DNA from 3 places in the Streptomyces sp. NPDC051020 genome. Region 2 is predicted to be linked to each of the others. Evidence: riboswitches for the same ligand, from Rfam matches in the RefSeq annotation. Region 2 holds a riboswitch; each other region holds the start of a gene.
The links. Region 2 has a riboswitch for cyclic di-AMP ahead of AB0N06_RS36020 (LysM peptidoglycan-binding domain-containing protein). Riboswitches for the same ligand answer to the same signal wherever they lie in the genome.
Positions count from the first base shown of each region.

Region 1: it holds a riboswitch for cyclic di-AMP, as region 2 does, so the genes downstream of both, AB0N06_RS05065 (NlpC/P60 family protein) here and AB0N06_RS36020 (LysM peptidoglycan-binding domain-containing protein) in region 2, are expected to answer to the same signal.
Region 3: it holds a riboswitch for cyclic di-AMP, as region 2 does, so the genes downstream of both, AB0N06_RS11750 (M23 family metallopeptidase) here and AB0N06_RS36020 (LysM peptidoglycan-binding domain-containing protein) in region 2, are expected to answer to the same signal.

Region 1 is NZ_JBFBCG010000005.1:153,824-164,577, forward strand. Features, by position in the region: gene AB0N06_RS05035 (PspC domain-containing protein) at 1-859, opposite strand, end outside; gene AB0N06_RS05040 (PspC domain-containing protein) at 1,060-2,346, shown strand; gene AB0N06_RS05045 (response regulator transcription factor) at 2,343-3,038, shown strand; gene AB0N06_RS05050 (GNAT family N-acetyltransferase) at 3,149-3,922, opposite strand; gene AB0N06_RS05055 (C40 family peptidase) at 3,994-5,043, opposite strand; gene AB0N06_RS05060 (hypothetical protein) at 5,399-5,752, shown strand; gene AB0N06_RS05065 (NlpC/P60 family protein) at 5,846-7,012, opposite strand; cyclic di-AMP (ydaO/yuaA leader) riboswitch at 7,011-7,174, opposite strand; gene pcrA (DNA helicase PcrA) at 7,432-9,885, shown strand; gene AB0N06_RS05075 (M23 family metallopeptidase) at 9,969-10,754, opposite strand, start outside.
Region 2 is NZ_JBFBCG010000132.1:238-9,870, forward strand. Features, by position in the region: partial or broken gene AB0N06_RS35995 (hypothetical protein) at 1-10, shown strand, start outside; gene AB0N06_RS36000 (dihydrodipicolinate reductase) at 436-1,515, shown strand; gene AB0N06_RS36005 (carboxymuconolactone decarboxylase family protein) at 1,512-1,991, shown strand; gene AB0N06_RS36010 (GMC oxidoreductase) at 1,995-3,638, opposite strand; gene AB0N06_RS36015 (hypothetical protein) at 3,778-3,918, shown strand; gene AB0N06_RS36020 (LysM peptidoglycan-binding domain-containing protein) at 4,011-4,778, opposite strand; cyclic di-AMP (ydaO/yuaA leader) riboswitch at 4,783-4,968, opposite strand; gene AB0N06_RS36025 (DUF5996 family protein) at 5,543-6,496, shown strand; gene AB0N06_RS36030 (hypothetical protein) at 6,508-6,684, opposite strand; gene AB0N06_RS36035 (aromatic acid exporter family protein) at 6,695-7,921, opposite strand; gene AB0N06_RS36040 (glycosyltransferase) at 8,117-9,280, shown strand.
Region 3 is NZ_JBFBCG010000016.1:63,259-74,012, reverse strand. Features, by position in the region: gene AB0N06_RS11770 (DUF4158 domain-containing protein) at 1-715, opposite strand, end outside; gene lhgO (L-2-hydroxyglutarate oxidase) at 1,044-2,300, shown strand; gene trmB (tRNA (guanosine(46)-N7)-methyltransferase TrmB) at 2,293-3,102, shown strand; gene AB0N06_RS11755 (PrsW family glutamic-type intramembrane protease) at 3,220-4,782, shown strand; gene AB0N06_RS11750 (M23 family metallopeptidase) at 5,024-6,148, opposite strand; cyclic di-AMP (ydaO/yuaA leader) riboswitch at 6,160-6,312, opposite strand; gene AB0N06_RS11745 (PP2C family protein-serine/threonine phosphatase) at 6,573-7,727, opposite strand; tRNA gene AB0N06_RS11740 (tRNA-Met) at 7,989-8,062, opposite strand; gene AB0N06_RS11735 (SPFH domain-containing protein) at 8,180-9,376, opposite strand; gene AB0N06_RS11730 (hypothetical protein) at 9,476-9,697, opposite strand; gene AB0N06_RS11725 (SHOCT domain-containing protein) at 9,927-10,307, shown strand; gene AB0N06_RS11720 (sulfite oxidase) at 10,332-10,754, opposite strand, start outside.

The DNA of each region.
Region 1 (10,754 bases), on a different contig from region 2:
CGAACCCGGTCCTGCCGAGAAAGGTGCTGACCAGCATCCCCGCACCGAACACGGCGAGTGCCGCGGCCAGGCCGAACTGCAGGCTCGTACCGAACGGATGCGTATGCCAGCTGAGCCCCGTGCCCAGACCGCCCGCGATCAGGGCGAGCAGAAAGACCAGGCCGCCGATCGAGCGTGGCCCCCGGTTGGCCCGGGCCGGCTCGGGTGCGCGGTACGGGGAGTCCGCCGCCCTGCGGGGTACCGGCGGACTGCCGGCCACCGCACCCGCCGGGCCCCACAGATATCCCGGTCCCGCCGGCCCGGACGTGCCGTCCTTGATGATCGGATCCCGCCACCAGGACGGGCTGCCCGGCGACGGCGGCGCTTTCACCTCCGGCGGGGCGTCCGCCACCGCCTGCGCGGCGGCCGTCGGGTGCAGCGGGTCCTCGGGCGCGGCGGTCCTGCGGTGCTGCGTCCACACGCTGAAACCGACGACCGCGAGCGTCAGCATCGCGGAGAACGCCAGCGTGCCCCCGTTGCCCAGCATGGACAGGAAGAGCCCGCAGCCGATCAGCGCGAACAGCGCCGCGACCAGCGACGCCCCCTCGACCCGGCCGGACAGCAGCTTGCGCGCCTCGTTCTCCTCCTCGCCCTCCAGCGGGAGCAGCAGCCACGCGAAGCCGTAGAAGATCAGGCCGACGCCACCGGTCACCGACAGCACACCGATCACGATCCGGAAGATCACCGGGTCCACGTCGCAGTACCGGCCGAGTCCGCCGCACACCCCGGCCACTACTTTCTGCCGCGAGCTGCGCTGCAGCTGCGGTCTCGGTGCGGGCGGCGGTGCGACGCCGGGCGCGGCGTCCTGGGGAACGGTCATGCCTCCATGGTGACGGGCGGCCGGCGCCGACGGGACCCGTGCCGACCCTGGCCGGTCCCTGATATTCGTACCCCCGGACCCTGAAGGGCGCCGTCGCGGGGCGTGCGGTGGGTGCGGTGGGTGCGACCTGCCCATCTCAGGGTCGAAGTGGGGGCAGACCCTGATACCGCCGCGTACACCGTCCATGTGACGATCGGGGCATGCCGACCGCCACACCCCGAGCCGCAAGCTCCCTCAGCGCCGACCCGGAGGAGCCACCGCTGCGCAAGCTGTACCGCAGCGCCGACGGACGGCTGCTCGGCGGCGTCGCGCGCGGTCTCGCCGGACATCTCGGGCTGCCCGTCGTCTGGGTGCGGTTCGTCTTCCTCGGACTGTTCTTCGCGGACGGCCTCGGGGCTCTGCTCTACGCCGTGTTCTGGATCGTCGTCCCGCTCGGCGTCGGCGGCGTCGAGGCGCCGCGCTCCGTCTTCGAGACGGCCCCCGACGGCCGGCGCAGGCTCCGCAAGCCCGACAAGGGGCAGGTGTTCGCTCTCCTCGCGCTCCTCATCGGCGCCGTCATCTTCGTCGGCAACGTCGACATGGGCAGCGAGGCCGACCGTTACATCTGGCCGACGCTGCTGATCGGCGCGGGCTCCGTCCTGGTGTGGCGGCAGGCCGACAACGCTCGCCGGGCCCGCTGGATGGAGGTCGGAAGCCGCCGCCGGGTGCTGCATCTGGCCCGGGCGCTGGCCGGGGTCGCCCTGGTCGGCCTGGGGCTCGCCGTGTTCATAGTGGTACGCGGCTCCGCGGCCCAGCTCGGCAATGTCCTGACCGCGGCGATCGCCGTCCTCACCGGCATCGCGCTGCTGGCGGGCCCCTATCTCGTGCGCATGACGCAGGACCTGTCCGAGGAACGCCTGATGCGCATCAGGGCCCAGGAACGCGCCGAGGTCGCGGCTCACGTCCACGACTCCGTGCTGCACACCCTCACCCTGATCCAGCGCAACGCGGACGACGGCAATGAGGTCCGCAGACTGGCCCGCGCCCAGGAACGCGAGCTGCGCAACTGGCTGTACAACCCCGAGGGCACCGGCAAGGACGAGGACGACGAACCCGAGACCCTTGCCGAGGCGGTCAAACGCGCCGCCGCCGAGGTCGAGGACAAGCACGGCGTCCCGCTGGAGGTCGTCGTCGTCGGCGACTGCCCGCTGGACGAGAAGCTTGCCGCACAGATGCAGGCCGCACGCGAGGCGATGGTCAATGCCGCGAAGTACGGTGGCGAGGGCGGCGCCGTGCAGGTCTACGCGGAGGTCGAGGGCCGCACGGTCTTCGTCTCCGTACGGGACCGTGGACCGGGATTCGATCCGGATGCCGTACCGGGGGACAGAATGGGCGTACGAGAATCAATCATCGGCCGGATGCAGCGCAACGGCGGTACGGCGCGGCTGCGTTCGGTGCCCGGCGGGGGCACGGAAGTCGAGCTGGAGATGGAGAGGGCGAGCGAATGACGGAGACCACCGAAACGGCCGGGGGCCGGGAGCGCCGGGTACGGGTCGTGCTCGTCGACGACCACCGGATGTTCCGCACCGGAGTCCAGGCCGAGATCGGTCGCACCGAGGAGACCGGTGTCGAGGTCGTCGGCGAGGCCGCCGACGTCGATCAGGCGGTCACCGTCATCACGGCGACCCGTCCCGAGGTCGTCCTCCTCGACGTGCACCTGCCGGGCGGCGGCGGCGTCGAGGTGCTGCGCCGCTGCACCCCGCTGATGGGCACGGTCGAGAACCCGGTGCGGTTCCTCGCGCTGTCCGTCTCCGACGCCGCCGAGGATGTCATCGGTGTCATCCGCGGCGGCGCCCGCGGCTACGTCACCAAGACGATCACCGGCACCGACCTCGTCGATTCGGTCTTCCGGGTGCAGGAAGGCGACGCGGTGTTCTCGCCCCGGCTGGCCGGCTTCGTCCTCGACGCGTTCGCCTCGACGGACGCACCGCCGGTCGATGAGGACCTGGACCGGCTGACGCAGCGCGAGCGCGAGGTGCTGCGGCTGATCGCACGCGGCTATGCGTACAAGGAGATCGCCAAGCAGCTGTTCATCTCGGTGAAGACGGTCGAGTCACATGTCTCGGCGGTACTGCGGAAGCTCCAGCTGTCGAACCGGCACGAGCTGACGCGGTGGGCGACGGCCCGACGACTGGTCTGACCGCGGCCACGTTGAACGCCAAGCTGAGAGGCTGTCGGGCTACCTCTGATCGGGCGGTCGTGCCCTGGCACGCACGCTTCCCGGTCGAAGGCAGCCGGACAGCCTCGGAGTCAGCTGTTCTCCCGTTCGGGGTCGACGGAGATGTTGAGTTTTTCGCCGATCCTTCGGTAGCCGATGCCCGCGTAGATCCGTTCCACAGCGGCGTCGGCCGGCTCCAGCCACACCACCCGGCAGCCCCGCGCGAACGCGGCCGCGGTCAGATGGGCGGAGAGTGCGGCGCCGATGCCGCGGCGGCGGAAGGCGTCGGCGACGGCGAGACCGGACAGTTCGGTGAGGCCGTCGACCGGGACCGAGCAGCCGCCCGCGCCCGCCGGGGTGCCGTCGAGGGTGGCGAGCGCCGCCACTCCGCCGCCCGCCACCGCGTCGCGCAGCCACGCGGCTTGGCCGCCCTCGGGCTCCCCGGTCCCGCCGTACCCGTGGTGCTGTACACGGGCGGCGGCGTCGAACTCGGCGTCGGTGGCCGGTTCGGCCAGCACGAGGGTGTCGACGGGCTTCGGCGGCAGGAGGTCGCCGGGTGTGCACGCCAGGATCGGCGGACGGTCCTCGACGGTGAACCCGGCGGCGAGAAGGGCCGGTTCGACCGCGGGTGCCCAGCCAGGCAGATACTCCAGGCGCGGCATCCGGTCCCGTTCGCGGAATGCGGTGATCAGCTCCTGCACGTCGGTCGCGGTCGGTTCGGAGTCCCGGTCCGGGATCGCGTAATTGGCGTACTTCAGCGACCAGTTCGGGTTGTGGCGGACGGTGAACGGGCCGACCCGGAGGTGGCCGGGGGAGCGGAGGGCGAGTGTCTGGGCGTAGGTCTGGACGTCGGTGTCCATGGGCATACGAGGGCTCCCCTTCGACCGGTCCGGTCGGGGCTCCGGACTCAGGACGGCGAACTGTGCAGCAAGGGAGCCTATGCGACCCGGGTCGCTCCCGCGAAGGGCATGCCGTCGATCGGCGCGATGCGGACCGGCGCTCCGGGGTGCGGCGCGTGGATCATCTGTCCGTCGCCGATGTAGAGACCGACATGGCTGATCCCGGAGTAGAAGAACACCAGGTCGCCAGGGACGAGTTCGGAGCGGGGGATGTTCCGGCCGGCGTTGATCTGGGTGTAGGTGGTGCGGGGGAGTGAGACGCCGGCGGAGCGCCAGGCGGCCTGGGTCAGCCCGGAGCAGTCGAACGAGGACGGTCCGGTCGCGCCCCAGACGTACGGCTTGCCGAGCGCCCCGTAGGCGAACGCGATGGCCTCCGCGGCGCGGGCGTTGGGGGCCTCGGCGGTGCCTAAGCGCGGGGCGCTGCGATCCGCGCGGGCGGCGGCGCGGGCGGTGTCCGAGCGTTCGAACTCGGCGCGCTCCGTGGGTGAGAGGGTGTCGAGGAGCTTCTGGGCATCCGCCAGTCTGGCCCTGACCGTCGTCCGGTGCTTCTTCAGGTCGGCACGGCGGGCGGTGAGGTCCGCCAGCTCGTCCTTCGCCTCCGTGCGCAGCTGGGCGATCTCGGTCACCTGCCGCCGCACGTTGGAGACCTCGGCCGCCTGGCGGTCGGCGGCCCGGTCCACGTACGAGGCCCGTTGCAGATACTGGTCGGGGTCCGAGGACAGCGCCAGCTGCACGGCGGGGTCGAGGCCGCCGGTGCGGTACTCCGCGGCGGCGAGCGAACCGAGTGCGTTGCGGGAGGCGTTGAGGCGTTCGGTCCTGCGGGCGGCCTCGTCGCGTAGTGCGTTCAGGGACTTGGCGGCGGCGGTCGCCTTCTCCTTCGCGCCGTTGTACTGCTCGGTGGCGACCTCGGCGTCGTGGTACAGCCGGTCCACCGCGGCCTTGATCCGGGAGGGGGTGGGCTGTGGTTCGGCGTGCGCGGAGCCCGGCAGGGCGACGGCGGTCGCCGCCGCGGCGAAGGCGAGGGTGGCTGCGGTGCGGGCGGCGGAGCCGGGGTGCGGGCGCTGCCTGGGTTTCCGATGCGCTGCCACGGGGACGGGGCTCCTTGTGTCGACTGCCCGTCGGGGCCTACCGGCGGGCCGCTGAGGTCCGGCGGCGGCACGCCAACAGGGGGAGCGGCCCGCCGCCGGATTTCTCGGCGGGGTGACCGGGCTGCCGTCCGGGTGCGGAGCGGTGGTGAAGCCGGCCACCTGGACAGGGACGCTAGGCCCGGGGCGCGGGGAAGAGTCGCAATGACGGTTATTGCCCGAATTTAGCGATGTGTTGTCGTTGAGTGACCGGAAAATCACACCAGAGTCAGGCAATTGTTGCAGATGCAAGCGAAATGCCGAGGAGCCCCCACCTCGCCGAAGAGGGGTGATATGGCCCCGGCTAGGCTGCTGCCTCATGGACGTACTCATCAATGTCTTCGTCGCGCTGCACATCATCGGCATCGCCTCCCTCCTGGGCGGCTTCCTGACCCAGATGAAGGCGATGGGCGCGGGAACGGCACGCTTCGTCCCGGCGATGCTGCACGGCGCGCTGACCATGCTGGTCACCGGCGTCGCGCTGGTCGGGCTCAATCAGGCCGACGGCCACTCGGTCAACAACATCAAGATCGGCGTGAAGCTGGCGGTCCTGGTGGTGATCCTCGCGCTGGTCTACATCAAGCGGGACGAGGAGAAGGCTGAGAAGGGCGTGTTCGCGGCGGTCGGCGGACTGACGGTCGCCAATATCTTCATCGCGATGCTCTGGACCTGAGAGGCTGTCGGGCCTCTGAGCCGGACCACCCTCATGCGCGAGTGAGCCCCTGCCGGACCCGGCAGGGGCTCACTCGTGCATGAGGGCCCGCCGTCACGCCGGGCGCACGCTGCCGTAGATCGGCATGTAGTAGATCGACTCCTCGCGGACGTTCGCCCCCGGCTTCGGGGCGTGGATCATCATGCCGTCGCCCTTGTAGATACCGACGTGGCTGATGTCGTCGTAGAAGAAGACGAGGTCGCCCGGCTTGAGGTCGGCCGTGGCTATCCGGGTGCCGGTCTTCACCTGGTCCCAGGTGGTGCGGGGGATGTCGACGCCCGCCGCCTTCCAGGCGGCCTGAGTCAGCCCCGAGCAGTCGTACGAGGAGGGGCCCGTCGCTCCCCAGACGTACGGCTTGCCGATCTGGGCGCGGGCGAAGGCGAGAACCTTCTCGGCCTTCGTGGTGGCACTGGTGTCCGAGCCGGTCCCGGTTCCCGTGCCCGTCCCCGTGGTGCCGGTGGAGCCGGCCGCCTTCGCCGCCTCCTGGGCCTTGCGGTCCGCCTCGGCCTTGGCGGCGGCCTGTCGGCGGGCGAGTTCCTCCGCCTTGCGCTTGGCCTCCGCCTCCTTCTCGCGCTCCAGTGCCGCCAGCCGCGCCTTCTCCTCGGCCGTCAGCTTCGACAGCATCGCGCGCGCCTCGCCCAGCTTCTTCTGGACGGATCGTTTGCTGGTCCGGAGTGTGGCCTGGGACTCGGTGAGCGTCTCCAGGCTCTGCACCGCCTCGGTGCGCTTCTTCGCCGCTGCCGCCTGCTGCGTACGGAAGTCCGTGACCGCCTTCTGCTGCTGGGCGGTCATCCGGTCCATCAGCTGGTTCTGGTCGAAGTACGACTGCGGGTCGTCGGCCAGGAAGAAGGTGGCGGTCGGGGCGATGGAGCCGGTGCGGTACTGCGCGGCCGCGTAGTTGCCGAGCGTCCTGCGTGCCTCGTTCAGCTTGTCGGCGCGCTCGGCCACGTCCTCCAGCAGGGCGTTCACCTTGCCGCGCTGCGTGGCGGAGGCCTCCTTCGCCCTGTTGTACTGCTGGGTCGCGGTGCCCGCCTGCCGGTAGAGGTCGTCGACCTTCTTCTGTACGTCCTCGATGCTGGGCTTGGGTGAGCTCGGGGCGGCCATGGCGCTCTGGGTCGACAGCAGGGTCACCCCTGCCAGTGCGGCGGTCGTGAGCCCGACGGCGGGGGTGGTGGTGCGTACCCGGCTGCGCGGTTTGCGATGCGATGCCAAAGCCGGCATCTCCTTCCGTGGACCGCCTACCGGGTTAGCTGTCGGGTTCGGGCGGAACGGAAGGCTGCCCTACGGTCCGAGTGGGGATACAGACCGATTCACCCCGGTTTTGCCTATGGGTCCCCGGTTCCGAACTCCCCGCGGGCAGCCCGGATTCGGCGGGGGAGCCCGCTCGGCGTGGTTCGCCTCAAGGGGGTACGGGCCGCCCGACGGAGCACGCTAGCCAACCGTGGTGCCGCTGTGAAGGTTGATGTTCGATATGTCCGATACGTTTTCGTGACCTCGGTGAAGAGGGGGCGAAGGAGGCGGCCCGGGCCCCGATTTCCTTACGGGGCGTGGGTGGGCGTTCTCCGTATGTAGGCGCCTTCCGGTCGCGCTTCTCCATGCGGCCGCAGAGTGTCGGTGCGTCGCCCTAGACTCGTGAGGCGATGAGCAGCCTCTTTGACGACAGTTTCCTGGCCGGCCTCCAGCACTCGGAGGAAGAACCCCCGCCGCCCCCCGAGGACTCCGCACCCGAAGCGGTGCCGGAGGACCTCTTCGCGGGCGTGTTCGACGCGCCCCCGCCACCTCGGGACGCGTACTACCGGGACGGCGCTCACCGCCCCGCCATCGACTCCGCCGCCCTGCTCGACGGGCTGAACACCGAGCAGCGCGCCGCGGTCGTGCACGCCGGATCGCCGCTGCTCATCGTCGCCGGCGCGGGCTCCGGCAAGACCCGGGTGCTCACCCACCGCATCGCCCACCTGCTGGCCGAGCGCGGCGTGCATCCAGGCCAGATCCTGGCGATCACCTTCACCAACAAGGCCGCGGGCGAGATGAAGGAGCGCGTCGAGCAGCTCGTCGGACCGCGCGCCAACGCCATGTGGGTCATGACGTTCCACAGTGCGTGCGTCCGGATCCTGCGCCGCGAGTCGAAGCGGCTCGGCTTCACCTCGTCGTTCTCGATCTACGACGCGGCCGACTCCAAGCGGCTGATGGCCCTGGTCTGCCGTGATCTGGACCTCGACCCGAAGCGCTTCCCGCCGAAGTCGTTCACGGCCAAGGTCTCGAACCTGAAGAACGAGCTGATCGACGAGGAGACCTTCGCCGGCCAGGCCGCGGACGGTTTCGAGAAGACGCTCGCCCAGGCGTACGCGATGTACCAGTCCCGGCTGCGCGAGGCCAACGCGCTGGACTTCGACGACATCATCATGACGACGGTCCATCTGCTCCAGGCGTTCCCCGACGTCGCCGAGCACTACCGCCGCCGCTTCCGGCACGTCCTTGTCGACGAGTACCAGGACACCAACCACGCGCAGTACACGCTCGTACGCGAACTGGTCGGCCCGGCCGGAGAGGCCGACGCCCCCGCCGAGCTCTGCGTCGTGGGTGACGCCGACCAGTCGATCTACGCCTTCCGCGGCGCGACGATCCGCAACATCCTCCAGTTCGAGGAGGACTACCCGAACGCGACGACGATCCTGCTGGAGCAGAACTACCGCTCCACGCAGACGATCCTCTCGGCTGCCAACGCGGTCATCGAGCGCAACGAGAGCCGCCGCCCCAAGAACCTCTGGACGAAGGCGGGCGAGGGCGCCCGGATCACCGGCTACGTCGCGGACACCGAGCACGACGAGGCGCAGTTCGTCGCCGACGAGATCGACCGGCTGACCGACGCGGGCGACGCGAAGGCCGGCGACGTCGCGATCTTCTACCGGACGAACGCGCAGTCCCGCGTCTTCGAAGAGATCTTCATCCGCGTCGGCCTGCCCTACAAGGTCGTTGGCGGCGTGCGCTTCTACGAGCGCAAGGAGGTCCGGGACATCCTGGCCTACCTCCGGGTCCTCGCCAACCCCGAGGACACCGTTCCGCTGCGCCGCATCCTCAACGTGCCCAAGCGCGGTATCGGCGACCGCGCCGAGGCGATGATCGACGCCCTGTCGCTGCGCGAGAAGATCACGTTCCCGCAGGCACTGCGCCGCGTCGACGAGGCGTACGGCATGGCGGCCCGCTCGGCCAACGCCGTCAAGCGGTTCAACACGCTGATGGAGGAACTGCGCACGATCGTCGAGTCCGGCGCGGGCCCCGCCGTGGTGCTGGAGGCAGTGCTGGAACGGACCGGCTATCTCGCCGAGCTCCAGGCGTCCACCGACCCGCAGGACGAGACGCGGATCGAGAACCTTCAGGAGCTCGCCGCCGTCGCGCTCGAATTCGAGCAGGAGCGGGGGGAGTCCGCCGGGGAAGAAGGTGCAGGCACGGGCACACTCGCCGAGTTCCTGGAGAAGGTCGCGCTCGTCGCCGACTCCGACCAGATCCCCGACGAGGACGAGGACGGCTCCGGCGTCATCACACTGATGACGCTGCACACGGCCAAGGGGCTCGAATTCCCCGTGGTCTTCCTGACCGGGATGGAGGACGGCGTCTTCCCGCACATGCGCGCCCTGGGACAGGTCAAGGAGCTGGAGGAGGAGCGGCGCCTCGCGTACGTCGGGATCACCCGTGCCCGTGAGCGGCTCTACCTGACGCGGGCGGCGATGCGCAGTGCGTGGGGTCAGCCCTCGTACAACCCGCCGTCGCGGTTCCTGGAGGAGATCCCGGACCAGCACCTGGAGTGGAAGCGGACCGGGCCGATGGCGGCCCCGGCCGGACCGACGTCGGGGATCACGTCGTCGCTGTCCTCGTCACGCGCCCGCTCGGGCCCCTCGGGCTTCGCGACCCGGCGCACCTCGGACAAGCCGACGGTCACGCTGGTGGTCGGGGACCGGGTCACGCACGACCAGTTCGGGCTCGGCACGGTGACGGCGGTCGAGGGGATCGGCGACCAGGCGAAGGCGACGGTCGACTTCGGGGACGAGCGGCCCAAGAAGCTGCTGCTGCGGTACGCGCCGGTGGAAAAGCTCTAGGGTCTCGCCCCGGAACCGACGGGGCGGGCGCGGGTGTCCGCCCCGTCGGCGGGTGGGGTCTGTGCTGTGGCGGGCTCGGCTGCTCAGGACGGGTCGAGGCCGTGGCTGCGGAGCCAGGGCAGCGGGTTTATGGCCGCTCCGCCACCGGGCCGGACCTCGAAGTGCAGGTGCGGGCCGGTGGAGTTGCCGGAATTCCCGGAGTAGGCGATGACGTCACCGGCCTTGACCGGGCCCGAGCGGATCCTGGTGCTGCTGAGGTGGCAGTACCAGGTCTCGGTGCCGTCGGCCGTGGTGACGATGGCCATGTTCCCGTAGGCGCTGTTCCACTGAGTGCGTACGGTGCCGTCGGTCGCGGCCATCACCGGAGTGCCGTACGAGACGGGGAAGTCGATGCCCGTGTGCACGGACATCCAGTTGACGCCCGCCTGGCCGAAGTATGCGCTGAGGCCGTGCTGCTGGACCGGCAGCAGGAACTTGGGCCGCAGCGCCTCTTTCCGGGCGGCCTCCTCCTCGCGCTTCTTCTTCTCGGCGGCCTGCCGCTCCCTCAGGTCGATGCGCTCCTGGGTGCGGCTGGCGCGGTCGGCGAAGTTCTCGGCGTCGGCGCTGAGGTTGGCGAGCTGGGTGTCGAGCTTGTTGTTGGCGGCGACCGCCTTGACGCTGCCGGGGTCGGCGGCCGCCATCGACGTGGTGTCGTCCTTGGTGTCCTCGCCGCTGCCGAGTCCGCCGACGGAGGCGGCGGCGATACCGGCGACGCTCATCACGCAGGCGGAGGGGACGGCGACGGTGAGAAGAGCGGAACGCTTGGCGGCGGTACGACGCCGGCCGCGGCTGCCACCGCCGCCGCGGGTGACGGAACGGCTCGCAGGGCG
Region 2 (9,633 bases):
CCCGACGTAGAGGCCATCCGCGGAACGCACCGGATCCCGACCGCACGGCGTCCCCATCAGCCTTGGCGGACGCGGGCATGGACGTGCATGTCGTGCCAGCCGTCCGCACCCGGGTGTTCTTCCTGGCCACGGCCAGAGCCGCAAGCGCCGTCGCCCGTTCCTCGGGATGGTCCGAGATCAATCCGAACGCCCGGCCCAGCCGCTCGTCCCAGGCGCGTGCGTCGTCGCCGCCTGCGCTCGCTCCTGCATCCCGTTCCTCGGCCACACCGGGATCATCCCCCAGGGGCCGGCCCGGGGGTGTTCCCCCATTCGGTAACGACGTAGCCGGCGTGGCCCGAGCGGTGTCGCGGTGGCTGCCGACTCCCCTGCCCCGCCCGGCAAACTCGTCGCGTCGCGGCACTAGGAAGTGACAGGCCCTGTCGCTACCCTCCGCGCATGATTTCCACGGTTGTCTGGGGCACGGGAAACGTCGGCCGCGCCGCGATCCGCGCTGTCGAGGCCCATCCGGCGCTCGAGCTCACCGCCGTACTCGTCCACAACCCCGACAAGGTGGGACGCGACGCGGGCGAACTCGGTGGGCTCGGTCGTCCGCTGGGGGTCATGGCGGGCGCCGACATCGATGCCGTGCTGGCCACCGGTCCCCGGGCCGTCGTGTACGCCGCGTCCGGCGACATCCGCCCCGACGAGGCCCTCGCCGACATCAGCAGGGCGATCCGGGCCGGGGCCGTGGTCGTCACCCCCGCGCTGTACGCACTGTACGACCAGTTGGGCGCCCCGCCGGAGCTGCGGGATCCGGTGCTGGCCGCCATCGCGGAGGGTGGCGGCTCGCTGTTCGTCTCCGGTGTCGACCCCGGCTGGGGCAACGACGTCCTCCCCTTGCTGATCAGCGGACTCGGCACCTCCGTGGACGTGATCCGCTGTCAGGAGATCTTCGACTACTCCACCTACGACCAGGAGGAATCGGTCCGGTACCTGGTCGGCATGGGCCAGCCGATGGAGTACGAGCCGCTGATGCTCGCACCGACCGTCCCGACCATGGTGTGGGGTGGACAGATACGGCTGATGGCCAGGGCTCTGGGAGCCGAACTCGACGACATCCGCGAGACGTTGGACCGGCGCCCGCTCGACGCCACGGTGAGCACCAGGACGATGGGCACGTTCGAGGCCGGCACCCAGGGCGCCGTGCGGTTCGAAGTGCAGGGCATCGTCGGGGGCGAACCCCGCATCGTCATCGAGCACATCACGCGCATCCACCCCTCCTGCGCACCGGACTGGCCGAAGCCGCCCGACGGGGACGGCGCACATCGAGTCATCATCGAGGGCTGCCCGCGCATCGAGGTCACGGTCGAGGCCACCGACGAGGGCGAGAACAGGTCCGCGGGCGGGAACGCCACCGCGGTCGGCCGGCTCGTGAGTGCCATCGACTGGCTCGTGGACGCGGAACCAGGACTTTACGACGCGCTCGACGTCCCGCTGCGCCCAGCAGTCGGCAAGCTCGGAAGGAGACATCCATGAACATCGACATCCCCGAGGGCAAGGACGCGATCGAGTACGTGTGGGGTGAGATGGTACCCGGGATCGGGATCGCCGCATCCAACTTCTCGCTGTCGGTGTACGCCCACACGACCCTGGGACTGCGCGAGTTCGAAGCCGCGCGGTTGCGGATCGCCCAGATCAACGGGTGCGCCTTCTGCCTCGACTGGCGGACCGAACGTGACGGCGTGAAGGTCGAGGAGGAATTCGCCGACGCGGTGACCCAGTGGCGTACCACCGACGTGTTCGACGACCGGACCCGGTTGGCCGCCGAATACGCCGAGCGGTACGCCCTGGATCACCACAATCTCGACGACGCGTTCTGGTCCCGGATGACCGCGCACTACAGCCAGCTCGAGATCGTGGAGCTGAGCATGAGCATCGGATCATGGCTGGCGTTCGGCCGGCTCAACCATGTGCTGGGTCTCGACACCAGGTGCGCGCTGCCCGGCCGTTGACCGTCACAGGTCGGTGGCGATGATCTTCTCGATGTTCCGTTCGGCGAGCGCGGTGATGGTGACGAACGGATTGACGCTGGTATTGCCGGGGATCAGCGAGCCGTCGATGACGTACAGGCCGGAGTAGCCGTGCAGGCGGCCATAGTTGTCGGTGGCCCGGTTCAGCACCGCGCCGCCGAGCGGGTGGTACGTGAGGTGGTCACCCCAGATCTTGTAGGTGCCGAAGAGATCGGTCCGGTAGATCGTCCCCTCCTTCTGGTTGATCCGGTCGAAGATCGTCTTGGCGGCATCGATGGACGGCTGCTTCCAGGCGGTCTGCCAGTTCAGGTCGACCGTGCCCGTCGCGGCGTTCCAGGAGAACTCGGCCCGGTTCGGGTTCTTGGTGATGGACAGGTAGAACGACGCGTACGTCTCGATCCCGGTCGGCAGCGGCGCGACTTCGGCGAACGCGCCACCGGCGGCCCAGTTGTCGATGCCGCCCGTGGGAATGGACGCCTGGAGGCTGCCGGTCGGGTCCCACATGTGGTTGGCCCGGCCGCACATGACATTGCCGTTGTCGCCCCACCCTTTACCGATCTCGTTGTTCAGGCCGGCGAGCGCGCCGGTGGCCTTCAGCTTCACCAGCAGCTTGCTGGTGCCCACGCTGCCGGCCGCGAAGAACACCCGGTCGGCGGTCACCGTCTTGGTGGCCGTGGTGACACCGCCGGTGTCGATCTGGTCGATGACGACCGTGTAACCGCCACCTGCTGCCGGGGCGACCGAAGTGACCTTGTGGAGCGGCGAGATGACGACCCTGCCGGTGGCCCTGATCCGGTCGATGTACGTTTTCTGCAGCGACTTCTTGCCGTAGTTGTTGCCGTAGAGGATCTCACCGGCCAGCGCGGACCTGGGGACGGTTCCTGCCTCTTCCTGCTTCATGTAGTCCCAGTCGTACACGGTGGGCACGAAGACGAACGGGAAGCCGGCACGCTGGGCCTGCTCACGGCCGACCCGGGCGTACTGGTAGCACGCGGCGGTGTCGAACCAGGCCGGGTCGATGGTGCCGGCCCCGAGCCCGGCATTGGCGCGCGGGTAGTAGATGTCGTACATCTCGTCGGCATCCACCGACGGGAGGACGGCTCCGAAGTTCTCGCGCTTGGGAGTGACCGCCATCCCACCGTTGACCAGCGATCCGCCACCGACGCCGCGGCCCTGGTAGACGGTGATCCCGCTGAACTCCTCGGCGTCGAGGATCCCCGTGTTGCGAGCGATGTTCTTGTCGATGGGGAAGCCGAGGAAGTTACTGAGGGGCTGCTTGGTCCTGGTGCGGAGCCAGTACGACCGGCTGTCCGGGCTTGTCGTGTTGGCGAAGATCTTGCCGTCCGGGCCGGGGGTGTCCCAGGCCATGCCCATTTCGACCATGTGCACGTCGACGCCCGCCTGGGCGAGACGCAGTGCGGCGACGGAGCCGCCGTATCCGGTGCCGATCACCAGGGCCTGGACATGGGCCCCGGAGTCGATCGGGGCGGTTGCGGAGCCGACCCCGGCCTGGGCCGGGGTGGTGTGGCCTGCGAGGGCCACGGCTCCTAAAATAGAACCAGTTCCTGTGATGAACCTGCGACGCGAAACGCCCTTCGGGCCTGCATTGTGCATGCTAGAGTCACTCATGTGACACGCCTCACTCTCCAGAGAGTGAAACTGGTTCTACTGCGGTTCGCATGTTAAGTCACTACATACCGATGGGTAACATGCGCCCGATCGAGGCGCCCCGGACGGGCAACGCCGTGCGTCAGGCGGGCCGGCCGCGGTGGCCTTCCTCGATCGGCCGGGTGCCGTCACCCCCTGGGGCGAGCTCCCTGTCGGCAGCCGTGACGCTTTCGCCGACGCAGGGTTCGTCGAGGTCGGCAGGCCCACACTCGGGCGAATCGTCATGCGGATCGACTTCTGAATCGCCCCCCGTGCGCGACACCGACGGGAACGGGTGGCGAAGCCCCATCGGACCTTCGCCACCCGTCATGCCCGAATCAACCCAACCGGGCGTCAGTAGGCCCCGAACACGTTGTCGATCGAGCCGTACTTGGCGGCGGCGTAGTTGCACGCGGCCGTGATGTTGGCGACCGGGTCGTAAGGGTCCATCGACGTACCGGGCACGTGGTAGGCGCGGAACGTGGGGTCGATGACCTGCAGGAGACCCTTGGACGGCGTGCCCTTGGCGGCGTTCGAATCCCAGTTGTTGATGGCCCGGGGGTTGCCCGCGGACTCGCGCATGATGTTGCGGTGGATGCCGTTGTAGCTACCGGGGATGCCGTGCTGGGCCATGACGGCCAGCGACTCCTTGATCCAGCCGTCGAGGTCGTTCGTGTACGTCGCGGGCTTCGCGGTGACGGCGGCGGCAGTGCTCGCGGCCGTCGTGGATGCGACTGCCGCGGGCGCGGTGGCGCCGATGGTGAGCTTCTGGCCCGCGTGAAGGACGCCGGGGTCGGCTCCGATGACCGCTCGATTGTCCTTGTACAGCTGCTGCCAACCGCCGCTCACGGAATGGCTCAGGGCGATCTTGTAAAGGGAATCACCGGCTATCACGGAATAGACGGTGGGCGTAGCTGCCCGCACGGCAGTCGGCTTGGCGGGGGCGGCAGCGGGCGCCGCTGTCTTGGCGACGGCGGCGGTGACAGGCTGCGCCGGCGCTGCCGAGGCAACGGTTGCCCCGATCATCGGAAGCGCGAGAGCGGCACCGCCCGTGCTCACGGCGATGAGTCCGCGAGTCAGCGAACTGGACTTACGGCGACGGTGGTTAACCTGTGCGGGCATGGCGTATTCCTCTCCGTCGCCTACGAGGTGAGCTGTCGGGTTGAGGCTGGAGTTGCCTCGCCGTATGGGAATACGACTTCACCCCTAGCCGTTCCGGATACCGGATCGGCGGCTTACGTGGGTCCCCCGCTCCTGCCGTACGTGAGTGGTCGGGTTCCCGGACGGCGGCAGGATTCGGCGTTCCATCCGGATTGACGGTGACCGTAGGCGAGAAACTCCGACCTGAACAAGCCCACATTTCTCGATCACAATTCATTTACAAGATCGAGTCGCGGAAATTTTCGCAATCCACCCCGGTCCGCGAAGCCAACTTTCTTGGCACAGAAGGGAACCGGGCGGCACGCCGCTTCGTCCGCGGGCCCGGAAGGTGACTCTCACCACTCGGCCCGAAAAGGGCGATTTGCCCGGCACGAAAGTCCTCGGGCCCGCACGGGTTGCACGTTCACCAGAACGGCGAGCAACTTCCCCTTATCGCCAAAATTGGGACATTCGGGAGATTTTGACGTCAGGGGCAGGCATTCGGGCTTCGGCTCGTCGGGAAGGGCGTCCCCCCGGGGAGGCGACCGGGAGCAGTCGCGCGTCATCTGCCTGCTCCGACTGCGGCGCGCGAGTGGCCGCCCACCGGCCAGGTCGTGCAGGTTCACGCGAACGACACCATGGTGGCCGCACAAGGTGCCGTACATCTTCGGCGTGGCCATGATGGTGCGGAAGAACGCCCTGCCCACCCGCCGGGACTGTCCGGCAGCACGAGAGAAGTGATGGCGATGGAGCTGTTCCCGCCCATGCCGCTCGCCGAGTGGCGTGACACCAAAGAGACGCTCCACCGCTTCGCGCAGATCGTCGGAAAGATCCGTCTCGCGGCCGGTGTCCGGCGCAATCACTGGTGGAACGTTCCGTTTCACCTCACTGGCCGGGGTATCACCACCCGCCCCATGGGACAGATCGACGGCAACCCGATTTTCACGGTGGACTTCGACTTCGTCGGCCATCAACTCGTCATCACAAGACTGGACGGCGTGACGGTCTCGTTCCCGCTTTCGGGCCAGTCTGTGGCTACCTTCCACAAGAAGGTCATGGCCGCCCTGGACGCGCTGGGTATCGAGGTGAATATCAAATTCCCCAAGCCATTCGATCTGTCCGACGCCGACCGGCCGTTCGCCGAGGACACGGAGCACGCGGCATACGATCCCGAACAGGCAAACCGGTATTGGCAGGTCCTCAGTCAAGTGGCGTTGGTACTGGAGGAATTCGCCGCGCGGTTTTCGGGGAAAGTCAGTCCCGTGCACCATTTCTGGCACACCTTCGATATCGCTCACACCCGCTTTTCGGAGCGTCAGATCGACCAGCCCGCGCAGATCGACCCGGTGACGCGGGAGGCCTACTCCCGGGAAGTGATCAGCTTCGGTTTCTGGTTCGGTGACGACAATTTCGCCGCGCCCGCCTTCTACTCGTACACCGCTCCCGAACCGGCGCGGCTGGCGGAGGAACCGCTCACTCCGGTGTCGGCGCAATGGGTGGATCGTGGCGGCAGCCACCTGGCGGTACTGCCGTACGACGCGGCCCGCGCCGAGGGCGATCCCCGTGCGACTGTACTCGCCTTCTACGAAAGCGCCTATCAGGCCGGAGCGGGGCGCGCCGGTTGGGACATCGACCGTCTCGCCTGTCCCGGCGGGATCACCGACCCGTGCCTGACGCCCTGTACGCCTGCCGGTGGATGAGGAGCGCGGCTTCAGTGCAGCTGCCACTCCCAGTCCGCGGGAACCGTGCCCTGGGGACCCGGGGTCGGCTGGGCGACCGGGTGCGCGATGGGCCGGAGCAGCTCCCATCCCTCGTCATATTCCTCGGCCTCGATGTTCCGGAGCCCGTTCTCCCCCGGCTCGAAACCGGCCAGGAACGGATGTCCCATCGCCTCGCCCTCACCCTCCCGGGACTGTCGGCTGCGGGGCCCGGTGGCTGCCGAGCCGCCGCCGAATTGCGGCGATCCGGGGATGGCGTTCGTGCAGTTCAGCGGAGTGGCGGTCGAGTTCCTCGCCAAGGCGTTCGGCGCGTTTGTCGATGTCCAGCTCATCCAGAATGCGGTCGACCTCGGCGAGCAGCGCACCGTGCAGTTGCCACTGTCGGGGGTGCTCCTGAACGTCCTCCAGCAGGAGGTCGGCCACCACGTCCCGAGTGGCGCGGCTGGCGGCCAGTGCGGCGGCAAGTCGCGACTCCGCCTCCTCGGCATTGGCGGACACCGGAGTGGTGATCAGCGTGGAGAAGCTCTCGATGGCGTCGGCCATCTGCGCGAAGAGTTCCCGGAGCGAGGCGGCCACGTCCTGCGGGAACATGGTTTCCCCGGTCCGGGCTTTGGCCAGGTCCGTCAGCGTGCGGGCCAGCACACGGAGTACAACGGCACAGATCTCCAGTGTGTCGAGTCCGGTACGCAGGACGATGCGGTACAGAAGACCTTGCCGGATCCGGGGGTTGAGCAGGAGGCTCTCCTCGGCCTGCCGGAGCGAGGCGTCGACGGCCACGATGTCGTGGTCCAGTCTGCGGGCGTCGTGCAGTCTCGCAGCTGCCTGCGCGACCGAGATGTGGCCGCCGACCTCCTCGCCCATGGCCCGGAACATCTGTCCCATCTCCCGCGCCAGTTCGTCGATGGACACGCCTGCGTTCTGCACCCATACGGGCGGCGCGAGCAGGTTGAACAACAGGCCGACGCCCGCACCGATCAGGGTCTCCAGAACGCGGTCCCAGGCGGTGGCGGCGACCTGGGAGACGCCGAGGACCAACATCGCGCTGATGGCGACTTCCGGCACGAACTCGTCCACCCGCACCACCCGTCCGATGATCAGCGAGCTGAAGATCGTCAGACCCAGGCTCCACCAGTTCAGACCCACCAGGGCGCTGAAGCCGATGGCGATGAGCACCCCGACGACGACGGAGTTGACGCGCCGGATGCCCGTGGTGAGCGTCGCGTACAGGGTGACCTGAACGACGAGGAGCGCGGTCAGTGGAGCCGTCAGCGGTACCGGCTGAGGAAGGGTCCACTCCGCGACGACATAGGAGATGACCGCGGCCGCCGTGGAGCGCAGGGTCTGCGCCGCGACAGGCTCGGTGGTCTGCCGTACGAGCTTGATGACGGGTGCGGAGAGTTCAGGCATTTCACTCTCCTTCCCTCGTACGTCTGCTTGCAGCACCACGAATCCACCGGACGGGTTGCGCGTGGGCCCCGTCGTCGGGTCCGTACCGCCGCCTGGGGCCGGTGGGCGGGCAGCAGGGCGGGACGATGGCGGAGTGCCGGAAGTCGGCGCAATGCGGTCCTGCGGGTGTGGGGCGCCGATCCCTACGCTCGTGCCATGCGTGTACTTGTCGCCTCGACCAGCGGATCGGGCCACTTCAGCCCGCTTGTCCCGTTCATCGACGCCTGCGCGGCGCGTGGGGACGATATCCTCGTCGTCGCACCGCCGAAGCTCGAACCGTTACTGGCCGCCCGGAAACTTCCCTACCGCATCGGCGGGGAGCCGCCGGACGCCGAGCTCGTGCCGCTGATGATGCGGGTGTTGGGGCTGCCCGCGGACGAGGGCGTGTCCCTGATGACCAGGGAGGTGTTCGGCAGACTGTGCATCACCGCCATGCTGCCGACGCTGGAGGAGCTCTGCCGGGAGTGGCGGCCGGATCTCGTCCTGCACGAGATGTACGAGCTCGCATCGGTGGTGGCGGCCGAGCGGCACGGTGTCCCACATGCCCAGGTCGCTGTATCTGCCGCGCAGTTCGCCGAGTCCACCGACGAACTGCTCCGCCCTGTACTCGATTCGTACGGTGCGGGCATCGCGGAACGGCTCCGGGTCTCCCCCTATCTGACCCGGCTCCCCGCTTCCCTGGACCCCTCACCGTACGCGGTGACCCGGCGCTACCATCAGCCACCCGCCCCGAACGCTCTGCCGGACCGGTGGCACGGCCGCGAAGAACCGCTCGTCTACGTCACGCTCGGCACCGAGGTGGGCGGCATGCCGAACGCCTCCGCCCTGTACCGGGCGGTACTGGCGTCCGTCAGCGGGCTGCCGGCGCGCGTCCTGCTGACCACGGGTCCCCTCACCGATGTGTCGGACTTCGGGGCGATCCCCCGCAACGTCCGCGTGGAGAAGTGGGTCCCGCAGGCCGACGTACTGGGCGGCGCCTCCCTCGTGCTCTGCCACGGCGGTTCGGGCACGGTCTACGGCGCCCTCGCCTCCGGTGTCCCGCTGGTCTGCGTGCCTCTCTTCGCCGACCAGCCGACGAACGCAAGGCTGGTCACCGGGGCGGGCGCAGGTCTGACCGTCACGGCGGACGGGCCGGGTCAGGAGACGGCCGGGTTCGGTCCGGACGGTATCGCCCGCATACGGTCGGCCGTCGAACTGGTGCTCAAGAAGCCGTCGTACCGGGCGGGTGCCGAGCGCCTGGCGGCCGAGATGTGTGCCACGCCGACAGCCGGCGAACTGCTCGACAGTCTCGGCGCCGGTCCGGCGCCCGGTCCTCGCTGAGACCGGGGAAGGGGACGAGCGGCGGTCAGTGGGAGAACCTGTGCCAGCACGACCTGGGCGCGGTCCGGCTTTGCCGGCTGTACTGGGCGGCGGAGGAGGCCCAGTCGTCGGCGGGCACCTGAAAAGGACAGTCCTGGCAACGGCCCGGTACGAGGCCTCGCCACCGTCGCACCTGACGCGTGGCCACCCGATGCCCGCGGTACGGCACCGGGTGGCCACGCGTCGACAAGGGCACGCCCCGGGCAGCAGGCCGGGACGCCGACGAGCGAGGCGCCGCCGGTGCGGGGCAGCGAGCCCGGGGCATGGCGGTCGTACGCCGTTACCTTGCGCCGGACTTGCCGGGTTCTCGCCGA
Region 3 (10,754 bases), on a different contig from region 2:
GCAGCCATGCGTCGGTCGGCCCGAGCGCGTCCAGGTCGGCAAGGTGCGCCAGGCGGACCTTGAACTTGCCGATCGTCGCGGCCTTCGCCGGGTCCTTCAGCCGGTCGAACCGGCTGCGCCGACTGGACGGGTCCACCACCAGCAGCTCGGTCAGCCTCGCACGCTGCCCCGGAGTGATCCGGCCGGCGACAGTGGCGAACACGTCCCGGTTCACCTCGGCGCGGATCTTGGCCACCATCCGGTCCAGCGTGGTGTATCCGGGCAACTCCCGACCAGATTCCAGCAACTCCTCCAACGCCACGTTGATCAGGTCGGCCGGGTTGTCCTTCGTGGCCGCTGCCGCTCGGATCGCCGTCTCGGCGATGCCGCGCACATCCGCCGCGTCGTATTCCACCCCCAGGCGCTCGCGCACGTAGTCGCGATACCGCGCAGCTGACCGCACCGCTTCCACCCCGACCGCCACACTGTCCGGCAGTCCCAGCGCGGTGCGTATGTGACCGGCCACCGCGTCGGGAACCTCGTCCAGGCCGGGGAAATAGCGCATCCGCTGGTAGCACTTCAGCCGTATCACCAGCACGAGGAAGGTCTGGTCAGCGGTCGTCTTCCCTCGCGCCCAGCCGACCTCGTCCGCTGTGGGTGTGAACGACTCGACCAGCTCCCGCGCCGTGACGGTCCCGCGGAACCTGGGGTAGGCGGTGCGGTCGATCGATGCCAACACACACCTCGAAGATCACGGGCCAGGATGACGGAATCCTAACGATCCCTATCAAGGCAACCCGCGCTGGCCTCTACCAGCGGTGAAACAAGGACGTGGCACGTTTCGCTCGTATTCCGGCCCCACCCCTCCTAGGGCGTGTTTCGAAAGCCCCGCCTGCCAGGCGACGCCTGGCTCCGGGGGCGCCCGCATCTCTCGGATGCCCGCGCGGAGTCCTCCGGGCGACGCGCAGGAGGCCGGAGGTGGAATTCCGGGCGCCACGCTGGCCTCCGCTGGTTTGAGTGCGATGTCAGTGGGTCAGTGCACTATCGGGGTGGGAGGTGGCGCGATGATGACTCACGCGGCGTACGACTGCGATGTGCTGGTGATCGGCGGCGGGATCGTCGGCCTGTCGACGGCGTATGCCCTCACGCGGACCGCTCCGGGCACGCGGGTGACCGTGCTGGAGAAGGAGTGGGGCCCGGCGCGCCACCAGACGGGGCGCAACAGCGGGGTGATCCACAGTGGCATCTACTACCGCCCCGGTTCGCTCAAGGCCCGCTATGCGGTGCGCGGCGCCGCCGAAATGGTCGACTTCTGCGCGGAGCACGGCATTCCGCACACGGTGACCGGCAAGCTGATCGTCGCGACCGGGCGGTCCGAGCTGCCCCGGCTGCACGCCCTGGTGCAGCGCGGCCGGCAGCACGGGCTGCCGGTGCGGGAGCTGGGGCCCGCCGGGATCGCGGAGTACGAGCCGCAGGTGCGCGGGCTCGCGGCGATCCGGGTCGGGACGACCGGTGTGTGCGACTTCAAGGCGGTTGCCGAGCGGTTCGCGGCCGAGGTGCGCGGCGCGGGCGGGCTGATCAGGTTCGGGGCGGAGGTCACGGCGATCGACCGCCGCCCGTGGGGTGTGGCGGTGCGGACGGCGGACGGCCGCGTGGTGCGGGCCCGGGTCCTGGTCAACTGCGCGGGGCTGCACTGCGACCGGGTGGCCCGGCTCGCGGGCGACGAGCCGGGCATGCGGATCGTGCCCTTCCGCGGGGAGTACTACGAGCTGGCCAGGCCCGAGCTGGTGCGCGGGCTGGTCTACCCGGTGCCGGATCCGGCATTCCCGTTCCTCGGGGTGCACCTGACCCGGGGCCATGACGGCGGCGTCCACGTCGGGCCGAACGCGGTGCCGGCGCTGGCCCGCGAGGGATACGGCTGGCCGGTCGTACGCCCGCGTGAGCTCGCGGACACGCTGGCCTGGCCGGGCTCCTGGCAGATCGCGCGCAGACACTGGCGGTACGGGGCGGGCGAGGTGCACCGTTCGCTGTCGAGGAGCGCATTCACGGCGGCCGTCCGGCGGCTGCTGCCCGAGGTCACGGAGGACGACCTGCGCCCCGCCCCGTCCGGTGTCAGGGCCCAGGCGGTATTGCGCGACGGCACGCTGGTGGACGACTTCCTGATCCGCGAGGCCCCGCACACGGTGCACGTGCTGAACGCCCCGTCACCCGCCGCGACGGCCTCGCTGCCCATCGGGCGGGAGGTGGCACGCAGGGCGCTGCTCCGGGCACAGGGAACGGGGTGGAAGCCGCCCGCCGTAGAATCGGGGCACTGTGTCTGAGTCCTTGAACCCCGCCCCCGAGTCCGACGAGGCCCACGATCTGCGCGCCGCAGCCTTCGAGCGGCAGCGCAGGCTGCGTCAGGAACCGCGCTTCCCCGGCGGACCCGCCGCCGACCCGGCCGGGTCGCACCACGAGCGCCGGATCCGCAGCTTCCAGCCGCGCCGCAGCCGTGTCACGCCCGGCCAGGAGGACGCGCTGCAGCGCCTCTGGCCGAAGTGGGGCCTGGACATCGACGGGCAGGCGGTCCTCGACCTGCCCGAGCTGTTCGACGGGCTTCCGGTCGTGCTGGAGATCGGCTTCGGGATGGGCGAGGCCACCGCGCAGATGGCGGCCGACGACCCCGACACCGGCATACTCGCCGTCGATGTGCACACCCCCGGCCAGGGCAACCTGCTCGGTCTCGCGGACCGGAACGGACTGTCCAACATCCGGGTGGCCAACGGTGACGCGATCATCCTGCTGCGCGAGATGCTGCCGCCGGCCGCACTCGACGGGCTGCGGGTGTACTTCCCCGACCCGTGGCCCAAGAAGCGCCACCACAAGCGGCGGCTGATCCAGCCGGAGTTCCTCGACCTGGCGGCGCAGCGGCTGAAGCCGGGCGCCGTGCTCCACTGCGCGACCGACTGGGAGCCGTACGCCGAGCAGATGCTCGAGGTGCTCACCGCGCACCCCCTGTTCGAGAACACGGCGGCGGACGGCGGCTACGCACCGCGGCCCGCGTTCCGTCCGCTGACCCGGTTCGAGGGGCAGGGCCTGGACAAGGGCCATGTCGTGCACGACCTGCTCTTCGCCCGCAGCTGACCTTTCCACCGCGACTGGCTCCTCACCCCTGGCTGAGCCGCAGATTCCCTGACGGGGCGGTACGCGCACCGCATTGCCCCATGGTCAGCTGTCAGTCTCCCTCGCTAGGGTCGTGGGGTGTCCGACGGGTCTGTCCAGCAGCAACAGTCGCAGCCGGCCGTCCCGCTCCTCGAGGAGCAGCGGGTCGGCGAGATCCTGGCGGCCGTGCCGGAGCGGGGCCAGTGGCGCTACCGTCCGCGCCGCGTCGGCATGGTCTGGCGAAGCAAGACGTTCCGTATCGCCGCTGTCTTCACCGTGCTCGCGCTGTGCGGGCTGGTGATCCTGGCTCTGGTCCGCGCCCAGACCGGCACCGAAGGGTTCCTGGTCGGGCTGGGTCTGGCCGTGCTGCCCGTCCCGCTCCTGATGACGGCGTTCCGCTGGCTGGACCGGGTCGAACCCGAACCCTGGCGGAATCTGCTGTTCGCCTTCGCCTGGGGTGCATGCGCCGCCGCCCTGATCGCGATCATCGCCAATTCGTTCGCGACCCGCTGGATCGCGACGGCCACCGCGGACCCGGCGAGCGCGGACACCCTCGGGGCCACGGTCATCGCGCCCGTCGTCGAGGAGAGCGCGAAGGCGGCGGCCGTCCTGCTGATCTTCCTGTTCCGGCGACGGGACTTCGGCGGTGTCGTCGCCGGCGTCGTCGTCGCCGGCTTCACCGCGACGGGCTTCGCCTTCACCGAGAACATCCTCTACCTGGGCAACGCGTTCGGCGAGGACCAGCAGATCGGCAACTCGGGCCTGGCGTCGGTGACGGCCGCGACCTTCTTCGTACGAGGGGTGATGACGCCGTTCGCGCACCCCCTCTTCACCGTGCTGACCGGCCTGGGCTTCGGCTTCGCGGCGCTCAGCGCACCCCGCCACCGCATCCGCCGCATCGCGCTGCCGCTGCTCGGACTGATCCTCGCCATGGGCATGCACGCCCTGTGGAACGGTTCGGGGACGTTCGGCCCGTACGGCTTCTATGTCGTGTACGGGGTGTTCATGGTCCCGGTCTTCGGACTGGTCACCTGGCTGGCGATCTGGTCGCGCCAGCGGGAGCTGCGCACCCTGGCGACCGAGCTGCCCGCGTACGCGGCCGCCGGCTGGCTGACCCCGGCCGAGCCGCTCGCGCTCTCCTCGATGCGGGCCCGCGGCCTGGCCCGGGACCTGGCGCGCCAGCGGCACGCGCAAGCGGGGTACGGAGCCCTGGGTTACGGGTACGCCCCTGCCTACGGCCCCGCCCACGGCACTCACGGCCGAATCGCGGCTCAGGTACGGAGCCACGCCAAGGCGCAGGCCAAGGCGCGCGGCCAGGCGGCGGCGCGGGCGGTCGCCGAGTACGAGTCGTTCGCCACGTCCCTGGCGTTCCTGCGCCGCCGGGCCGGCCGCGGGGCGGTGGAACCGGACTTCACCGCCCGTGAGCTGGAACTGCTGCACCACCTCTGGCAGCGCCGGGACGTGGCCGCCCCCGCCCTGGCGTACGCGGCACAGGCGACGGGCCGTCTGCGCCCGCACTCCATGGCCCCGGCGCCGGTTCCGCAGCAGTACCAGCCGTACGGCGGCCACAACCCGTACCTGTCGCCCCCTGGGCAGCCGTATCACCAGCCGCCCCACGGACAGCAGCGCTACGGGAACCGACCGCCCCAGCATCCCTGGTGACGGGTCAGGCGGACGCCTCGGTGAGTTCCGCCAGCTCCAGGGACGGCGGCGAGCCCGGCGCGGGCGGCGGAGTCCTGGAGCTCGCCCTGCGGATCAACGGATTCCAGCAGTGCTGCTCTTCCATGCATGGTGCACGCGAAAGCCGTGGCCAAACGGACCGGCAGCCCTGACGTCGGGGGGTGAGCGTCAGGACTGCCGGGGATCGGTGGCGGGCCGGTGGGGCCGGCCCGCGTTCATCGGGTCAGGGGGTGAGGCCCTTGTCGCGCAGCCAGGTCATCGGGTCGATGCCCGTGCCGCTCGAGGTGTGGACCTCCAGGTGGAGGTGGGGACCCGTCACATTTCCGGTGGCGCCGACGCGGCCGATGGTCTCACCGGTGGTGACCTTCTGGCCGACGCTGACGTTGATCGACGACTGGTGACAGAACCACAGCTCCGTGCCGTCCTCGAGCTCCAGGACCGTGCGGTAGCCGTAGGAGCCGGACCAGCCCGCCGACTTGATGGTGCCGGTATGGACGGCCTTGATCGGGGTGCCGGTCGGCGCCGCGAAGTCGAGACCGGTGTGGTAGCCGGAGGACCACATCGAACCGGCTTGGCCGAAGGTCGACGTGATCGTGTACGAGGAGGTGGGGATGGCGTAGCTGGCGGCCAGTTTGGCGAGCCGCTCGGCCTCGGCCTTGGCCTTCGCCTCTTCCTCCGCCTTCTTCTTCGCGGCCTCGGCCTTGGCCTCGGCCTTGGCCTCGGCGACGTCCTGCTTCTGCTTCGCCTCGGCTGCCGCCTTCTCCGCGGCGGCCTTCTCCTCGGCAGCCTTGGCCTCCGCGTCGGCGGCGCTCTGCTGCTGCTCGGCCTGCTGGAGGATGCGGGCGCGGAGCGCTTCGCCGGCGTCGGTGGCGCCCTGCTCGGCCTCGGCGGTGGTGATGCCCGCGCTGGTCAGCGGTGCGGCGGCGGTCTGGGCCTGGTCGGCGGCGGACTCCTCGGAGAACAGTGCGCCCACGCCGGGGAGGGAGTTGGCGTCGGGGAGCTTGTCCGCGAGGGAATCGGGAAGGGAGATGGAGACCGGCGGCTTGCTCTGCGCGGTGGCCATGCCGCCCGCGCCGACGGCCGCGATGACGCCGACGCCGAGAACCGTGGAGCTACGGGCGAGCCCGTTGCGCTGCTTGGCGACGCGGTGCCTGCCGCGTACGGGGCGGACGGACTCCTCGGTGGGGTTCCATTCCTCCCAGGACCGGTCGGTTCCTCCGAGGCCTTCGGTCCCGAACTCGGCGGTGAGCGCAGTGCCGGACTCGGTGTCCGTCCCGGAGGCGTACTCAGTGGTGAAGTCGGAGCCGAACCGGGAAGGGGCTTCGGGGGCAGGCTTGTTGGACGCCACGGGGGCGCACTCCTTTCCTTCCTTCTCGCCTACCGGGTTAGCTGACGGGTTCGGAGCAGGAAGGTCTCCTACGGATTCCTCTGCCTCTCACGAGACACAGATGTCCGATTCACCCCATGGAGGTGGTTCCCCGGTTCCCTTGCGGAATTCGGCGCTCGCGCACGGTGCCGCCACTGACGACGGCTGGGACGACCGCGCTGCGTTATCGAACGTTAATAGACGCACAGGCCTGATTCCAAGCTGTTCCCACTGATCGTTCACGGTTTTGGCCTGGACTTTACTGGACACAACCGGTCGGAATCGGGCGAGTTGACCCGGACTCAGTCGCTACCGTTTTTCTGACGCTGCGTCAAACATTATGCAGAGCGGCACTCTTCGATTACGCACCGTGGCATAGGCCTCGTGTGCTCACCGCAGCCGCGCCTCAGTCCTGCCCGCGCCTCACGATCTTCACGGTCCTGCGCCGCTCCGGCTGCCCCTCCGCGGGCCGTACGACCGCGACCAGCGCCATGTCGTCGGTGGACTTGCCGCCCGTGTGCAGCCGTACGTCATCGGTCAGCGCGGACAGCAGCTCTTCGGGCCCGGGGAAGATCCGCCCACTCAGTCGGGCCGCCGGGTCGTAGAACACCCCATGTTTGTCGCGCGCCTCGGAGAGACCGTCGGTGTAGACGAGCAGCGCCGTCCCGGCGGCCAGCCCCCAGGCGTCAGCCAGGTCCGGCCACACCCCCAGCCCCATGCCGAGCGGCAGCGCGGGCACGCTCGGTACCAGCAGCTCCACCCTTCCGTCGGGGTGGAGCAGCAGCGGCTCGGGGTGGCCGCGGTTGACGATCCGCACCTCGGCACCACCGTGCGGGATCTCGGCGAGTACGGCGGTGACAAAGCCCTCGACCGGATCGATCCCGCCGCGTCGCTCCCCCTCCCGTGCCAGCGCCCACTCCAGCCGCTGCGCCACGTCCTCCAGCGAAGCCTCGTGCTCGGCGACCTCCCGGAACGCGCCGATGATCACCGCCACCGCCTCGACCGCGTCGAGCCCCTTGCCCCGCACATCCCCGACCACCAGCCGCACGCCGTGCGGGGTGTCCACCACGGCGAACAGGTCGCCGCCTACGAACTCGTCCGCCTGCGCCGCCTCGTACCGCGCGGCAACCTGCAGCCCGCCGATCCAGTCGTTCGGCTCCGGCAGCACGGCCCGCATGGCGGTCTCCGCGATGACCCGCGCCGAAGCCAGCTGCTCATTGCCGCGCGTGACGACTCCGTTGATGAAGAGGGAGAGGATCGAGGCGGTGAGCACGGTGATGACCTCGAGGGACGGCACAACCTGCAGCACCGTGCCGCTCTGGATCCGCAGGACGAGGATCGAGAGCAGCGAGGCGACGCCGATACGGACGGTGCTCGTCCGTGAGAAGAACGGTGCGGCGACCAGCGGGGCCGCCACGAACAGCGGCACGGCGGTGAACGGCGGCGGGGTGAGGATGTCGAACACGAGCCCGGCGACGATCAGAAACGTCGGCAGCGCGCCGACGATCTGCCGGGACGGGCTGTCGCCCCCGCCCCGCACCCCGCGCAGCTTCTCCGCCATCCCCACCTGTGCTCTCCTGCCCGGTACGCGCAGCGGCTCCTGCGGTCTCCTGCCCGGTACGCGCAGCGGCTCCTGCGGTCTCCTGCCCGATACGCCCCACGGTCTCCTGCCCGGTACGTGCCTGGCTGCGGACGGTGCCGCACCTCACTGACCAGGCTTGCCGGAGCGGCGTCGCGCGGCGACTCCGCATCGGCCGAAGGGGGGACGGAAAACACGAATCAGGCCCGGCACGCTCTCTGCGTGCCGGGCCTGATTTTTCAGTAGCGGGGACAGGATTTGAACCTGCGACCTCTGGGTTATGAGCCCAGCGAGCTACCGAGCTGCTCCACCCCGCGTCGGTGAACACAACTCTACGCCATCCGGGACGCCCGGTTGACCATGTACTGATCCGCCTGCACCCCGTCCGCCCCCACCACTGCCCCGCGACGCCGCCTCCCATGTGCCGGTCGGTCTCAGTTCGAGTCGGTGATGTGCGGGGCCCGCTTCGCGTGGACCACCGGCTTCGCCGTGTTCGCACCGCGCTGGATTGCGTGGAGGATCGCCAGCCCCTGACTGACCACGCCCGCCGCCATCTCGTTGACACCGTTGGTGCCGTTGAGCACGGTGAGGTCGGCCCCCGACATCCCGCGGGCGGCCGCGTCGGCCAGGGCCGGCAGGTTCTCCACGATCCGGTTGGCCGCGATCAGCTCCTGATTGCCGTCCCGGAGCGAGGCGGCGCGCGCGGTGTTGGCGTCGGCCTGCGCCTGGGCGACGGTCCGTTCGGCGTACGCACTGCCGTCGGCCTGGAACTTCGCCTGGTCCCGGGCGGCCTCGGCGAGTGTGCGCTGCCGGTACGCCTCGGCGTCCGCCGGACGCCTGACCTCCGCCTCCAGCCGTTGCGCGGCCAGCGCCGCCTGCCGCTCGGCCAGTGCGGTCTGCTCCTCGATGACCTCGTGCGAGGCCCTGGCCTGGGCGAGCGGTCCGGCCTGGGCGGCGCGGGCGTTGTACTGCTCGGTCTCGGCGAGGAAGCCGGCCCGCTTGATCGCGGTGTCCCGTTCGTACTCGGCCTTGAGCGCCGCGGCCTGCTGCTCCCGCTCGGACGCCTCCTGGTCGGCCCTCGCCTCGGCGATCCGGGCCTGGCTGGCGACGGCGGCCGCGTGCGGGGCGGCGAGGTTGTTGATGTAGCCGGTGGAGTCCTCGATCTCCTGGATCTGGAGGGCGTCCACGACGATGCCGAGCTTCTCCATCTCGCCGTGGCTGCCCGCGATGACCTCCTGGGAGACCCGGTTCCGCTCCCGGATGATCTGCTCGACGGTCAGCCCGCCGACGATGGAGCGCAGGTGTCCGGCGAAGATCCGGCCGGCGAGCTCCTCCATCTGGTCCTGTTCGGACAGGAAGCGGCGGGCGGCGTTCGCGATGGAGACGGCGTCGTCACCGACCTTGAAGACGGCGACGGCGCGGACGTTGAGCCGGATGCCCTGCTGGGTGACGCAGTCCTCGGTGATCTCCGCCTCGCGCAGCGCCAGGGAGAGCATGCGCACCTTCTGCTTCACCGGTACGACGAAGCTGCCGTGACCGGTGACGATCCGGAACTGGGTGTCGTGCGTCTGCCGTTTCGATCCGGAGATGAGCATCGCCTCGTTGGGGGCGGGAACGTGCCAGAACAACATGAGCGGACTCCTGCCGTACGCCTCTTCTCGACGTGATGTCCCGGTGCGGCGCCGCTCGTCACCGTTCCCCGGCGTCGATCCCCGGCGTCGGTTCGCGGTTCAGGACGGCAGGCGTTCGACGATCACGCCGCGTGCCGAGACCGAGTCGACGACAACGACGCGTACGTCCCTGTCGATCGACGTCGCCGACCATGCGGTGTAGGCCTCCGACCCACCCCGTACGGCCACCAGTACTTCGCCGGGGCCGTTCGGCGGGATCGGCACGGTGACGCGGCCGATCGCCCCGATCGGGCTCCAGGCGGACCCATCTGCGGCGCTCATACGCCACACGCCTCCCTCGGTCATTCCACGGTACTCCGCGCCACCTCCTCGGGAACGGCCCCCTGAGGAACGGTCCGTACGACAGTGAGCGGTGGGTGGAATCTGATGATATGACTGATATGTGATTCAGCCGTTCAGGGCTGTCTCGCCGAGACGAACGGACGAATCGAACGACGCGACGACCAGGGAGCGGAACGTGGACTACCCCCTGCTCAACCTCTTCTGGACCATGCTCTGGTTCTTCCTCTGGATCATGTGGCTCTTCCTCCTCTTCAAGGTCATCACGGACATCTTCCGCAGCGACGACCTCGGCGGCTGGGGCAAGGCGGGCTGGCTGATCCTGTCCCTGGTCGTGCCGTACCTCGGCGTCCTGATCTACGTGATCGTGCGCGGCAAATCCATGGGGAAGCGTGACGTCGAGGAAGCCAGGCAGCGGGAAGCCGCCTTCAAGGCGTACGTACGGGAAGCCGCCGCCACCGGTGGCACGGCCGGCCCGGCGAAACCCAGCGGCGGCAGCGTCGAGGAGCTGGCGAAACTCGCCGAGCTGAAGGACCGTGGCGCGATCACGGACGAGGAGTTCCAGCGGGCGAAGACAAAACTCCTCATCTGAGACCGACCATGTGCCGGTCGGAGCTCACCCCAGTCCGCAGTGGACGGCGATCCGCTGGACCAGGTTGTTGCCGAAGCCGCCGCGGTTCCACGGCTGGGTGAGGGGCTGGACCCGGCCCCCGGCATCGGTGGCACGGGCGCTGAGGACGTAGGTGCCGGGCACCGCCTTCCACGGCGCCTGCCACCGTTGCCAGGCCCAGGTGTGCCTGCCGTCCCCGTCCGGCGGGGCGAGTTCGGCGTCGTACCAGGAGCGGCCGTCGTCCGTGCTCACCTCGACCCGGGTGACCGGCGGCTCCCCAGACCACGCGCGGCCCCGGAGCAGTACCCGCCCGGGGCGTACGAAACGGGTCCGGGACATGAAGTCCGGGAACCCGGGCGGGATCATCAGCGCCCGGGGAGCGATCCGGGTGACGGGTTCACCCGGATCGTCAGGATCCTGCCGGTAGCG